One region of the Paenarthrobacter sp. NPDC090517 genome, then DNA from elsewhere that is predicted to be linked to it. Evidence: riboswitches for the same ligand, from Rfam matches in the RefSeq annotation. Region 1 holds a riboswitch; the other holds the start of a gene.
The links. Region 1 has a riboswitch for glycine ahead of gcvP (aminomethyl-transferring glycine dehydrogenase). Riboswitches for the same ligand answer to the same signal wherever they lie in the genome.
Positions count from the first base shown of each region.

Region 2: linked by a shared signal. The riboswitch ahead of gcvP (aminomethyl-transferring glycine dehydrogenase) and the one ahead of gcvP (aminomethyl-transferring glycine dehydrogenase) in region 1 are both predicted to bind glycine.

Region 1 covers NZ_JBIVXN010000005.1:321,410-327,822, forward strand. The annotation lists gene speB (agmatinase) at 1-46, opposite strand, end outside; gene ACIQTW_RS17130 (PucR family transcriptional regulator) at 235-1,749, shown strand; glycine riboswitch at 1,824-1,922, shown strand; gene gcvP (aminomethyl-transferring glycine dehydrogenase) at 2,060-4,948, shown strand; gene gcvT (glycine cleavage system aminomethyltransferase GcvT) at 4,961-6,109, shown strand.
Region 2 covers NZ_JBIVXN010000014.1:6,083-12,495, reverse strand. The annotation lists gene gcvT (glycine cleavage system aminomethyltransferase GcvT) at 1-454, opposite strand, end outside; gene gcvP (aminomethyl-transferring glycine dehydrogenase) at 463-3,309, opposite strand; glycine riboswitch at 3,490-3,587, opposite strand; gene ACIQTW_RS21750 (TetR/AcrR family transcriptional regulator) at 3,682-4,221, opposite strand; gene ACIQTW_RS21745 (MFS transporter) at 4,293-5,843, shown strand; gene ACIQTW_RS21740 (cyclodeaminase/cyclohydrolase family protein) at 5,901-6,413, opposite strand, start outside.

The sequences.
Region 1 (6,413 bases):
GGACTTTGGTTGCGTCGACAGGACCGATGGGCTTGTGGGTTGTCATTGACGGATCCTTGGGTTGAGGGGTGCTCGCCGTTGAGCGGGAAGTAAGTAGTTCCATTCTTGGTGACGTGGATCACCCCGGATAGCGGTACATTGACTACAAATGGCCGAGTCGTTTAGACGAATGTCTAAGTGCCGCGATATCCTGCGGCTGAAGCCGAACAAGCAGACCAAGAATCGGGGCGAAACATGGCGATTACGGTGGCTGAACTCGTCGCAGAGCCGCAGCTGGGACTCACCCTGATGGCCGGACCCGCCGGCTTGGGTAATCGCATCACTTGGGCCCATACCTCGGACCTGCCCAGGCTGTGGGAGTGGGTGACCGGTGGGGAGCTCATGATGACCAATGGCCTCTCCATTCCCGCCGACGCCGAAGGGCAGGTAGCGCTCGCCGAAGCTTTGATGGATAGTGGCGCCAGCGCGTTGGCGATCGGTGAGAAGATGCACGCTCCGCCACTTACGGAGGAATTCCTGGAGGCCTGCAACCGCCTTCCGCTGCCCCTGATCAACATCCCGTATCCGCTGCCGTTCATCGCGATTGCCCGTTCGGTGGCCGAATCCTCGCTGCTGGAGGAGTCCCGCCGATTGAGGCAAACGGCCCGTGTTTACGACCTCCTCCGCACCGCGGGAGCCTCCGAGGACCATTGGCAGAGCCTCGTCCAAAGGCTCGCCACCGAGCTCGACGCGGACCTGTTCGTGGTGGATAGGCGCTGCCTCCATCCTTGGCATCCTGACGGGCAGTCACTTCCGGTGTTCCTCGCCGAGGAATGGGCTCCCTTGTCCGGGCAGGTATCCCTCGCCGGGAAGAACTTCCAGTGGCACCGCATCCGCGGCAGGCACGTGCTCACCATGGATATTCCCACCCACGCCAACGCGCTCCTGGTGGTGCTGCCCAACAGCGAACCGCACCCGGACGCCGTCGTGCTTCTTCACGCCGCAACCGTGCTGGGGCTGCAACTTTCGCGCATCGTTTTGTCGCTGGAAGGCCGCCACCGACTGGCAGGTGAGTTCCTGCTGCAGGCCATGGATGGACGTTTGGGCGCGGCCGAGATGGAGAGCCGGCTGGCCGGTTTTGAGGTTCCGCCCCAGGGTTTCCTGCTCGCCTCCATGTCCGAGGCGGCCGGCAACAAAACAGCGGACGACGGCGACAGGCTGGCTAACGTTCATATCGAACTGTGGCGGCATGGGGTTGCGTCGGCCACGTTGAAGCGGAATAACAGGCTCCACGTGGTGGTCCCGGCCGACGTTTCTGATGAAGTGCTGGTGCACTGCGCCGGGGAAGGCGCCGCCATTGGAATCAGTGCGCCGGCAGCTGTCGCCAACATCCAGGGTGCACTACAGGAGTCCCTCTGGGCGCTCGGTTCTGCCCGTGCCAACAACTTGCGGCTGGCCCGCTATGCCGAGGGGCCATCGTGGCTTGGACTCACCAGTTTCGAGGAAGGGACAGCCTTGGTCCGCCGTCTTTTGGGGCCGATTTTCGACTACGAGCAGGGCCGGGAAGGCGATCTCATTGTCACCTTGAGGACGTATTTGGACTCGCAACGCTCTTGGCAAAAGACTGCGACGGCGCTCTTCGCCCACCGGCAGACGATCATCTATCGAATGCGGAAAATTGGCGAACTGACAGGGCTGGACATGGGTGAAACGTCCACGGTCGCCCAATTGTGGTTTGCGCTGCAGATCCATGAAGCGATGCATCAGTAGCCATACCTTGCTTGCGCATTTTCAAAACAACCAGCTATGGTGTGAAGCGTGTCACCCAGGTGATGCAACGCTATTGATCTGCGGCGGGAGAGTCCTGCCGGTACATCCAGTCAGGCGCCGTAGGAGCAAATCCTCCCCAGGAATCTCTCAGGCCCATGTACCGCCGCGGTTAGGCAACTCTGGAAAGCAGTCCGGGTAACCGGGCTCACCGACGGTGCAAGCAGGCAACAATTGCTGCGGAATCTCTCAGGTCCAATACAGAGCGGGGAGGAACCCCACATCATCGTGGCGCTCACTGGGCGCCTGAATCATGGAGTTCCTCTTGACTGTTCAATCAACCCCCACCGCCTTCGCGGACCGGCACATCGGCGCCCGCCGCCAAGCCGACGTTGACACCATGCTCAAGGCCATCGGCTACGACTCTGTCGACGGCTTGGTAGATGTCGCGGTTCCCGATTCCATCCGCCAGGAAACTGCCCTGAAGTTGCAGGATGCCCTCACCGAGGTGCAGGTCCTCGCCGAGCTCCGCAAGCTCGCGTCCAAGAACAAGACCGCCGTCCAGATGATCGGCCAGGGCTACTACGACACCGTCACGCCTCCGGTCATTCGCCGAAATATCCTCGAAGCTCCCGCCTGGTACACGGCCTACACGCCGTACCAGCCGGAAATTTCCCAGGGCCGCCTTGAGGCACTGCTCAACTTCCAGACCATGGTGCAGGACCTCACGGGACTTCCCGTAGCCAACGCCTCGTTGCTGGACGAAGCAACCGCCGTGGCCGAGGCCGTGTTGCTGATGCGCCGCGCCAACAAGAACAAGAATGCCAAGGACGGCAAGACTGTCCTCGACGCCGACCTCCTTCCGCAGACCATCGCGATCGTGAAGGGTCGCGCCGAGGCGTTGGGCTTCGAAGTTCAGATTTCCGACCTTTCGGCAGGGCTTCCCGACGGCGACATCAACGGCGTCGTCCTTCAGCAGCCCGGCGTTTCGGGCCGCGTGTTCGACCACTCCGGCGTGATCGCTTCCGCGAAGGAACGCGGTGCGCTGGTCACCGTGGCCGCCGATTTGCTGGCGCTCACGCTCATCACGCCCCCGGGCGAACAAGGTGCGGACATCGCCGTCGGAACCGCGCAGCGCTTCGGCGTTCCACTGTTCTTCGGTGGCCCGCACGCTGCCTACATGGCCGTGCGTGAAGGCATGGAGCGCACACTTCCTGGCCGCATTGTTGGTGTTTCCAAGGACAACGCCGGCGTCCCTGCTTACCGCCTGGCCCTCCAAACCCGCGAGCAGCACATCCGTCGCGAAAAGGCGACGTCCAACATCTGCACCGCGCAGGCTCTCCTGGCGATCGTGGCCTCGATGTACGCCGTTTACCACGGTCCGGAAGGGCTGAAGGCTATCGCCGAAACCGTTCATGGTCACGCCCGTGCTTTGGCGGCGACCCTACAGAAGGCCGGCCGCGAACTCGTCTCCGACACTTTCTTCGATACCCTCACCGTCCGCGTACCCGGCAAAGCCGATAAAGTCATCGCGGCCGCCGAAGCCCGCGGCATCAACTTGCGCCTCATCAATGCGGACACCGTTGGCGTCTCCATTGATGAAACCACGACGCCGGAGGTCCTCTCGGCGGTGGCCGTAGCCTTCGGCGCCGGTCCTGTAGGGGAAACCGCCGGGTTCGAGCTTCCCGCAGACGTGGTCCGCAGCTCCGATTTCCTGCAGCACCCGGTGTTCAACACCCACCGTTCCGAGACGCAGCTGTTGCGCTATATCCGCAAGCTGTCCGACCGGGACCTGGCACTGGACCGCACCATGATCCCGCTGGGTTCCTGCACCATGAAGCTCAATGCCACAGCGGAGATGGAAGCCATTTCCTGGCCTGAGTTCGCCTCCATCCACCCGTTTGCTCCGGACCACCAGACAGCAGGTTGGCGCGAACTGATCGAGGACCTGGAAGCCGATCTTACTGAGATCACGGGCTACGACCAGGTTTCCATCCAGCCGAATGCAGGCTCCCAGGGCGAGCTCGCGGGCCTGCTCGCGATTCGCGGCTACCACCTGTCCCGCGGAGATGAACAGCGCAACGTCTGCCTGATTCCGGCGTCGGCTCACGGCACCAATGCGGCGTCTGCTGTGTTGGCGGGCATGAAGGTAGTTGTGGTGGCTACGGCTGCCGACGGCACCATCGATCACGCGGACCTTGCCGCCAAGATCGAAGCCAACAAGGACGTCCTGTCCTGCATCATGATCACCTACCCGTCCACTCACGGTGTGTATGACGCCGACGTCCGCGAGGTGTGCGACGCGATCCACGCAGCCGGCGGCCAGGTGTACGTTGACGGTGCCAACTTGAACGCGTTGGTTGGCCTTGCCCAGCCGGGTAAGTTTGGCGGCGACGTTTCCCACCTGAACCTGCACAAGACCTTCTGCATCCCGCACGGCGGTGGCGGACCAGGTGTTGGTCCTGTTGCTGCTAAGGCTCACTTGGCTCCGTTTATGCCGGGCGACGCCAACAGTGCTGTTTCTTCTGAGGACACTGCCACCGGTGTTGCCATTTCGGCTTCGCGATATGGCTCGGCCGGCGTGCTCCCGATTTCCTGGGCGTACGTGAAGCTCATGGGCGGCCAGGGGCTGACGGAGGCTACCAAGTCGGCGTTGCTGGCAGCCAACTACGTTGCTTCCCGCTTGGATGAGCACTTCCCCATCCTGTACACGGGCGAGGGCGGACTCGTGGCCCATGAGTGCATCCTGGATCTCCGTGAGCTGACGGCCCGCACCGGCGTTACGGCCGAAGACGTTGCCAAGCGCCTGATCGACTTCGGCTTCCACGCTCCCACTCTCGCGTTCCCCGTTGCCGGGACCCTGATGGTGGAGCCTACGGAGTCCGAGGACCTGGCGGAGATCGACCGTTTCATCGAAGCCATGATCACCATCCGTGCCGAGATCGAGCAGGTGGCCAGTGGTGATTTCACTGTTGAGAAGTCGCCGCTGCGCAACGCACCGCACACGGCTGCCGCCGTCGTGAACTCCGATTGGGATCGCGACTACCCGCGGGAGCAGGCCGCGTTCCCCGTCCATCACCTCAAGCAGGACAAGTACTTCCCGCCGGTTGGCAGGATCGACGGCGCCGCCGGTGACCGGAATCTTGTGTGCTCCTGCCCGCCTCTCGAAGCATTCGAGAACACTGCTGACGTCGAAAACTAAGGACACCCGATCATGTCTGAGAACTACACAGCCCTTTACGAGCAGCACAAAAAGGCCGGCGCTTCATTCACCGATTTCGGCGGCTGGCAGATGCCTCTCAAGTACGAGTCCGAGCTCGCCGAGCACCATGCAGTCCGCAAGACCGCGGGCCTGTTCGACCTCTCCCACATGGGCGAAGTGTGGGTTACCGGGCCCGATGCTGCTGCCTTCCTGGACTACGCGCTGGTAGGAAAGTTGTCAGCAGTGGCCGTGGGCAAGGCCAAGTACTCGCTGATTTGCAACGCCGACGGCGGCATCATCGACGACCTCATCACCTACCGTCGCCCCTCGCCCGAAGAAGGCGGGGATAGGTACCTGGTGGTCCCCAACGCGGGCAACGCGAAGGTGGTTGCTGCGGAGCTCCTGGAGCGCGCATCCGGGTTCGACGTCGTGGTGGCAGACGCCTCCGCCGAGACTTCACTGATCGCAGTGCAGGGTCCCAACGCCGAAGCCATCCTGCTGGGTCTCGTCCCGGCAGAACAGCACGCGATGGTCACGGAACTGAAGTACTACGCGGCGGTGGAAGTCTCCATCACGTTCGACGGCGGCACCCAGGACCTGCTGCTGGCCCGCACCGGATACACCGGTGAGGACGGCTTCGAGATTTACATCCCGAACGTCGACGCCGCTGGACTCTGGGAAGCGCTGCTCGAAGCAGGCCAAGACCAAGGCCTCATCCCTGCCGGCCTCGCTGCCCGCGACTCCCTGCGCCTCGAAGCCGGAATGCCCTTGTACGGCAACGAGCTTTCCCGCCACGTCAACGCCTACGCGGCAGGGCTTGGCCCGGTAGTTTCCCTGGCCAAGGAAGGCGGCTTCATCGGCCGCGACGCGCTCACCGCCATCAAGGCTGCGGGCGTCGGGTCCACCCTTGGACAGAAGCTCGTGGGCCTCAAGGGTGCCGGACGCCGTGCCGCCCGCGCACACTACTCAGTCCTCAAGGACGGCTCCCTGATTGGCGAGGTCACCTCCGGCCAGCCGAGCCCCACGCTCGGTTATCCGATCGCCTTGGCGTATGTCGACGTCGAGCATTCAGAGCCGGGCACCATCGTGGACGTCGATCTTCGCGGCAAAGCGGAACCCTTCGAAGTGGTAGGCCTGCCGTTCTACAAGCGCCAAAAGTAGGTCCCGGTGAGAGTGACATCCTCCGCGGGCCCGGTCGCAGAAGCGCCCGTTGAGCGGCGGGTTAAGTAGGTCCCGTCGGCTTTGACCTCCTCTGCATGCTCGGTCGCGAAAGCGCCCGCTGAGCGGACGCGACGCTCCCTTAGACGCATGCTGCCGGAGGCCAAACCCGAAAGGGACCGGCGGCTCACCTTGCGCACGGAACCAAGAGACCGAGGCAACCTGCTGAAAGGCGGGTTCCAAGCCTCGGTTCGCGGGCCTTTCTGAAGGTGAGCGGTCCATAAAGTGACGGCCGGCGGAGGGGAGC
Region 2 (6,413 bases), on a different contig from region 1:
CGATCAGCGAAGTCTCAGAGGAAGCATCTTCAACAACCACGTCGAAACCTGCAGCGCGCTCCAACAGCGCCGCGGCAACAACCTTGGCATTACCGGCGTTCGGGACCACAAGGAATTTGTCGGTGCCCTCCTGGGGAGAGGGGCGACGGTAGGTGATGAGGTCGTCGATGATGCCGCCGTCTTCCTGGCAGATCAGCGAGTACTTGGCCTTGCCTACGGCCATGGCGGAGATCTTGCCCACCAAGGCGTAGTCCAGGAAGGCAGCAGCCTCGGGACCGGTGACCCAGACTTCGCCCATGTGGGAGAGGTCGAACAGGCCCGCGGTCTTGCGGACGGCGTGGTGCTCAGCCAACTCCGAGGAGTACTTGAGGGGCATCTGCCAGCCGCCGAAGTCGGTGAAGGACGCGCCGAGTTTCTTGTGCTCTTCGTAAAGGGCTGTGTAGTTCTCGTTCATAGGAGTCCTTAGTTTTCGAAGTCTTCGATCGGCGGGCACGAGCACACAAGGTTCCGGTCCCCTGCGGCGCCGTCAATGCGGCCTACGGGCGGGAAGTACTTGTCCTGCTTGAGGTGGTGGACCGGGAAGGCGGCCTGCTCACGCGGGTACGCGCGGTCCCACTCAGAAGTTACGACGGCGGCAGCCGTGTGGGGTGCGCGGCGAAGCGGCGAATCCTGCACGGAGAAATCACCATGGGCGACCTGGTCGATTTCCTTGCGGATGGTGACCATGGCTTCGATGAAACGGTCGATCTCCGCCAGGTCCTCGGACTCCGTTGGCTCCACCATCAAGGTCCCGGCAACCGGGAAGGCCAGGGTGGGAGCGTGGAAGCCAAAGTCAATGAGGCGTTTGGCCACGTCCTCTGCGGTGACGCCGGTCTTGGCCGTCAGTTCGCGGAGGTCCAGGATGCACTCGTGAGCCACGAGTCCGCCCTCGCCCGTGTAGAGGACCGGGAAGTGCTCGTTGAGGCGGGAAGCGATGTAGTTCGCGGCCAGCAGCGCGGACTTGGTTGCTTCGGTGAGGCCTTGGCCACCCATGAGCTTCACGTACGCCCAGGAGATCGGCAGGACACCTGCGGAACCGAAACGCGACGCCGAAATGGGGACGTCGTTGCCTTCGGTCCAGGAGGCTGCATCGCCCGGCATGAACGGTGCGAGGTGTGCCTTTGCAGCAACGGGGCCAACGCCGGGACCGCCACCACCGTGCGGGATGCAGAACGTCTTGTGCAGGTTCAGGTGGGAAACGTCGCCGCCAAACTTACCAGGCTGGGCAAGGCCGACCAGGGCGTTGAGGTTGGCGCCGTCGATGTAGACCTGCCCACCGGCCTCGTGGACGGCGTCGCATACTTCGCGGACGTCGGCGTCGTACACACCGTGAGTGGACGGGTAGGTGATCATGATGGCCGAGAGCGCGTCCCGGTTGGCCTCGATCTTGTTCTTGAGGTCAACATGGTCGATGGTCCCGTCGGGAGCCGTGGCCACCACCACAACCTTCATGCCCGCCAGCACTGCCGAGGCAGCGTTGGTGCCATGGGCAGAAGCGGGGATCAGGCAGACGTTGCGCTGCTCGTCACCGCGGGAGAGGTGGTAGCCGCGGATGGCCAGCAGACCGGCGAGCTCGCCCTGGGAGCCTGCATTCGGCTGGATGGAAACCTGGTCGTAGCCGGTGATCTCGGTCAGCTGGGATTCGAGGTCGGTGATGAGTTCGCGCCAGCCCTCTGTCTGGGAGTCCGGTGCGAACGGGTGGATGGAGGCGAACTCGGGCCAGGAAATGGCTTCCATCTCAGCTGTGGCGTTGAGTTTCATGGTGCAGGAACCCAGCGGGATCATGGTGCGATCCAGTGCGAGGTCCCGGTCCGAGAGCTTGCGGATGTAGCGCAGGAGCTGGGTTTCGGAGCGGTGAGTGTTGAACACCGGGTGCTGCATAAAGTCGCTACTACGCTCAACGGAAGCCTCAAGCGCGAAGCCTTCACCGGACTCAAGCACCGAAGCGCCGAACACCGATGCGACGTCGGCGACAATTTCGGAAGTAGTGGTCTCATCAACCGAGATACCAACCGTGTCAGCGTTAATGCCGCGCAGGTTGATGCCCTTGGCCTCGGCAGCGGCGACAATTTCGTCAGCCTTGCCCGGGACGCGGATGGTGATGGTGTCGAAGAAGGAACCGTGAAGAACTTCGACGCCGGCAGCCTTCAGTGACGCTGCAAGCGTGAGGGCGTGGCCGTGGGCGGTTTCGGCGATCGCTTTCAAGCCTTCAGGGCCGTGATAAACGGCGTACATCGAGGCCACAATGGCCAACAACGCCTGCGCGGTGCAGATGTTGGACGTCGCCTTCTCACGGCGGATGTGCTGCTCGCGGGTCTGCAGCGCCAAGCGGTAGGCGGGGACACCGGCGTCGTCCTTGGAAACGCCCACCAGACGGCCGGGCATGGACCGCTCAAGTCCCTTTTGGACCGCCATGTATGCGGCGTGGGGGCCGCCGAAGAAGAGCGGAACGCCCAAACGCTGCGCGGAACCTACAGCGATGTCGGCGCCCTGCTCGCCCGGAGGGGTGATGAGCGTCAGGGACAGGAGGTCGGCAGCAACGGTTACCAGCGCACCGCGCTCCTTGGCGTCGGCAATCACGGCAGAGTGGTCGAACACTCGGCCGGAAACGCCGGGCTGCTGGAGGACCACGCCGTTGATGGCGCCTTCCGGGAGACCCAAGGAAAGGTCAGCGACCTCGACTTCGAAACCGAGCGCCTCGGCCCGGCCCTTGACGATGGCGATGGTCTGCGGGAGGCAATCAGCGTCGAGGACAGTCTTACCATCCTGGACAGCCTTGTTCTTGTTGGCGCGGCGCATCATGAGGACGGCTTCGGCCACTGCAGTGGCTTCATCCAGTAGGGACGCGTTGGCGATCGGCAGCCCGACCAGGTCCTGGACCATGGTCTGGAAGTTCAGGAGTGCTTCAAGGCGGCCCTGCGAGATTTCCGGCTGGTAAGGGGTATAGGCGGTGTACCAAGCCGGGGATTCGAGGATGTTCCGGCGGATCACGGGCGGCGTCACGGTGTCGTAGTAGCCCTGGCCGATCATCTGAACGGCTGTTTTGTTCTTGGACGCGAGCTTGCGCAGCTCGGCCAGGACTTCAACTTCGCTCAGCGCGTTCTGCAGGGTGAGGGCTACATCCTGGCGGATGTCGTTCGGGACGGCGGTGTCGACCAGCGAATCAACAGTGTCGTAGCCGACGGACTTGAGCATGGTCTCAATGTCGGCCTTGCGGCGTGCGCCGATATGCCGATCGACGAAGGTGGTGGAGGCAGAACTAACCGTCACGAAGGAACTCCATTACTTGGGCAGCGTTTGGGTACGCCACAGCGGCTGGGTTCCTCCCCGCTCTGTATTGGACCTGAGAGTTTCCGCGCGTTGCGTGAACAACAATCGCTTGCACCGTCGGTGAGCACAACACTCTTTGACCCGGAGGTAGGCTGAGTGCCTGCTGCTTTCCAGAGTTGCCTAGCCGCGGCGGTGCGTGGGCCTGAGAGATTCCTGGGGAGGGTTTGCTCCTACGGCGCCTGCATCACTTGCTTGCAGGACTCTCCCGCCGCAGATCAAAAGGCATGTTCAGTTGTGTATGGGTGCCATGTAGGGCACGCCACGAGGGTTAATTGTCCTACGTGCCGGGCCGTGCAGCAAATGGGTGAACGGCTACTTCCGCAATCGCTCGAGGACTCCCAGCAGGATTTCGACGTCGGCTTCCCGTCCTGCGTTGCCGCCCTCCTGCCCGCCTTCAAAAATCGCATTGAAATAGAGGCCATCACCCATGTAGCTGACGGCCTTGGCAACTTCCGGCCCGACGTCCTCAGCCAGCACGTCCAGCCAGCGTCGCTGGATCGCCGCAAACCTGCGGCGGGTTTCTTCGTGGGCCACTTCGGCCAGTCTTGTGGCAGCGACGAAGGCCCGGTCCATGGGCGTATCCGCCCAGAGCGAGGACCGGATGAAGTAGGCGGCTGAACCATCGGGGGCAGCCTTCATCAGTTCGGTATCTTCCTGGGCAAGCAGGTCCAGGCGTTCCAGAAGTGCCGTGATCAACGCTTCCTTATTGGGAAAGTGGTAGAGCAGCCCACCCTTGGAAACGCCTGCACGCTTGGCAACGGCGTCGAGCGTCGCGGCACGCTCCCCTACCTCTATAAGCAGGGCTTCGAAGGCATCCAGGACGGCGTCCCGGGCAACTGGTTTTCGTGGCATGTGTCCATCATTCCCTAAAGGCTTACGGGCTTCTATTTGTAACTGTACCGTCTGGACGGTATAGTTGTTACATGTTCTCGCCGTCCTCAACCCAAGCGCCCCGTTCCGCCCAACCCGTTAAGGGCCAGGCAGCACCGTGGCGCGATTGGACGGCACTGGCACTCCTGATGTTTCCGGTGCTGCTGGTGGCCGTCGACAACACCGCGCTCACCTTCGCTCTGCCCGAAATCTCCCGCTCCCTGGACGTGGGCGGTATCCAATTGCTGTGGATTGTTGATGCGTACCCGCTGGTCCTCGCAGCATTGCTGGTGTCCATGGGCAACTTGGGCGACAGGATCGGACGACGTCGGCTGCTACTGATCGGCAGCACGGGCTTCGCAGCGGTTTCGGCTGCTACGGCCTTCGCGCCTTCCGCTGAATGGCTCATTGCCGGCCGCGCGGGCCTGGGCGTCTTCGGCGCCATGCTGATGCCGTCAACCCTGTCCCTGATCCGGAACATCTTCACCGATCCCAACCGGCGTCGGCTCGCGATCGCCGTCTGGGCCGCCGGTTTCTCCGGCGGTGCCGCTCTTGGTCCGATCTTCGGTGGCTGGCTGGTGGAGCACTTCTGGTGGGGTGCCGTGTTCCTGGTGGCGGCTTTCCTGCTCCTGCCACTCCTGGCCTTTGGCCGTGTGCTGATTCCCGAGTCCAAGGACGCCAATCCTGGCCGGGTAGATGTGCCCAGCATCGTCCTGTCCGTGATCACCATGGCGCCGTTCGTTTACGGCATCAAGGAATTCGCGGTTCACGGTTTCGGGGCATCTGCGGCTGCCTTCATGGGGTTTGGAGTGGTGATGGGCATTATGTTCGTTCGCCGCCAGCAGCGGATCGAGAACCCCATGCTGGACGTCTCTTTGTTCAAGAACAAGGTGTTCAGTACCGCAATCGTGGCGAACGTCCTGTCCCTGTTCTCCATGACTGGCTTCATCTACTTCTTCGCCCAGCACCTGCAACTTGTTGAGGGCCAGTCACCCATGGAGGCTGGGATCGCAATGATTCCCGCCCTGCTGGCAACGGTCATCGCCGGCCTGCTGGTGGTGCCGCTGGTCAAGCGCGTACGACCCGGGTTCGTTGTGGCCGCGGGCCTGACTCTCAGCGGCGTGGGTTACCTGATTGTGGTGGTGGGTGACCACGGCAGCGGACCCGTGTTCCTGTTGTCAGCCCTGACCGTACTCGCAGTGGGCGTAGGGGCCGCGGAAACCATCTCCAACGACCTCATCCTTGCCTCAGTACCGGCCGACAAGTCCGGCGCCGCCTCGGCCATTTCCGAGACCGGCTATGAGCTGGGGTCGCTCCTGGGAACGGCAGTGCTTGGCTCGATCCTCACTGCTTCCTACCAGCACAACCTCGTCATTCCGGACGGTGTATCCACGCAAGCGGCCGGTAAGTCCACGGAAACGCTGGCCGGTGCTGTTGATGCAGCGGCTGCCCTTCCGGCCTCATTATCGGAGGCGCTGACGGTCGCCGCCCGGACAGCCTTCGAGTCCGGCGTCCACATCACTGCGGCGATTGGGCTGGTACTGATGGCTGGCGCGGCAGTGCTCGCCGCCGTCGTGCTCCGGCGTGTGCCGAAGGCGCAGTAACGGGCACCGCGCCGAAGGCTCAGTAGAGAGCAGTAGTAAACACGGCGCCGGCTGAAGCTAGATGGCTTCGGTCGGCGCCGCTTTTTTGTCGACTCCGGCGGTTAGTTCGTCGATCCTGTCGAGGGCGTCGCTGAGCCGAGTGACCGTGTTCCATAGCTCTGGATGCTGTTCCTTGACTTCCTCGAGTGTGGCGCCTGCGGAGGTCAGGGATGCGAGGTCGAAGCTCACGTTGGTTCTGGCTCCGGCTATGGCTGCGCGGAGGGCTCCGAAGCCCACCACGACGTCGGCGATAAGCGCTGGATTGCCGTTTGACGCGAGCCAGCCGAGGTCTTCAATGGCGCCGATAGCCCGCTCCCCCAGAACTGCTGATGCTTTGGCAGCGTCGACGGATGCTTGATGTATTGCGTCGTCGCGTTCCGGGCCGGGGTCCAGGCGGAAGGCAGCGCCGAAGGCGTTGGAGGCGGAAGCGTCGTCGTCGGCCAGGTGAAGGGCAATTCGTCGGAGTTCCTGCGCCCGGGAGTGGACGCCGGTCAGCTGTTCGCGCTGGGTCTCCTCCGCCTCGGTATACCC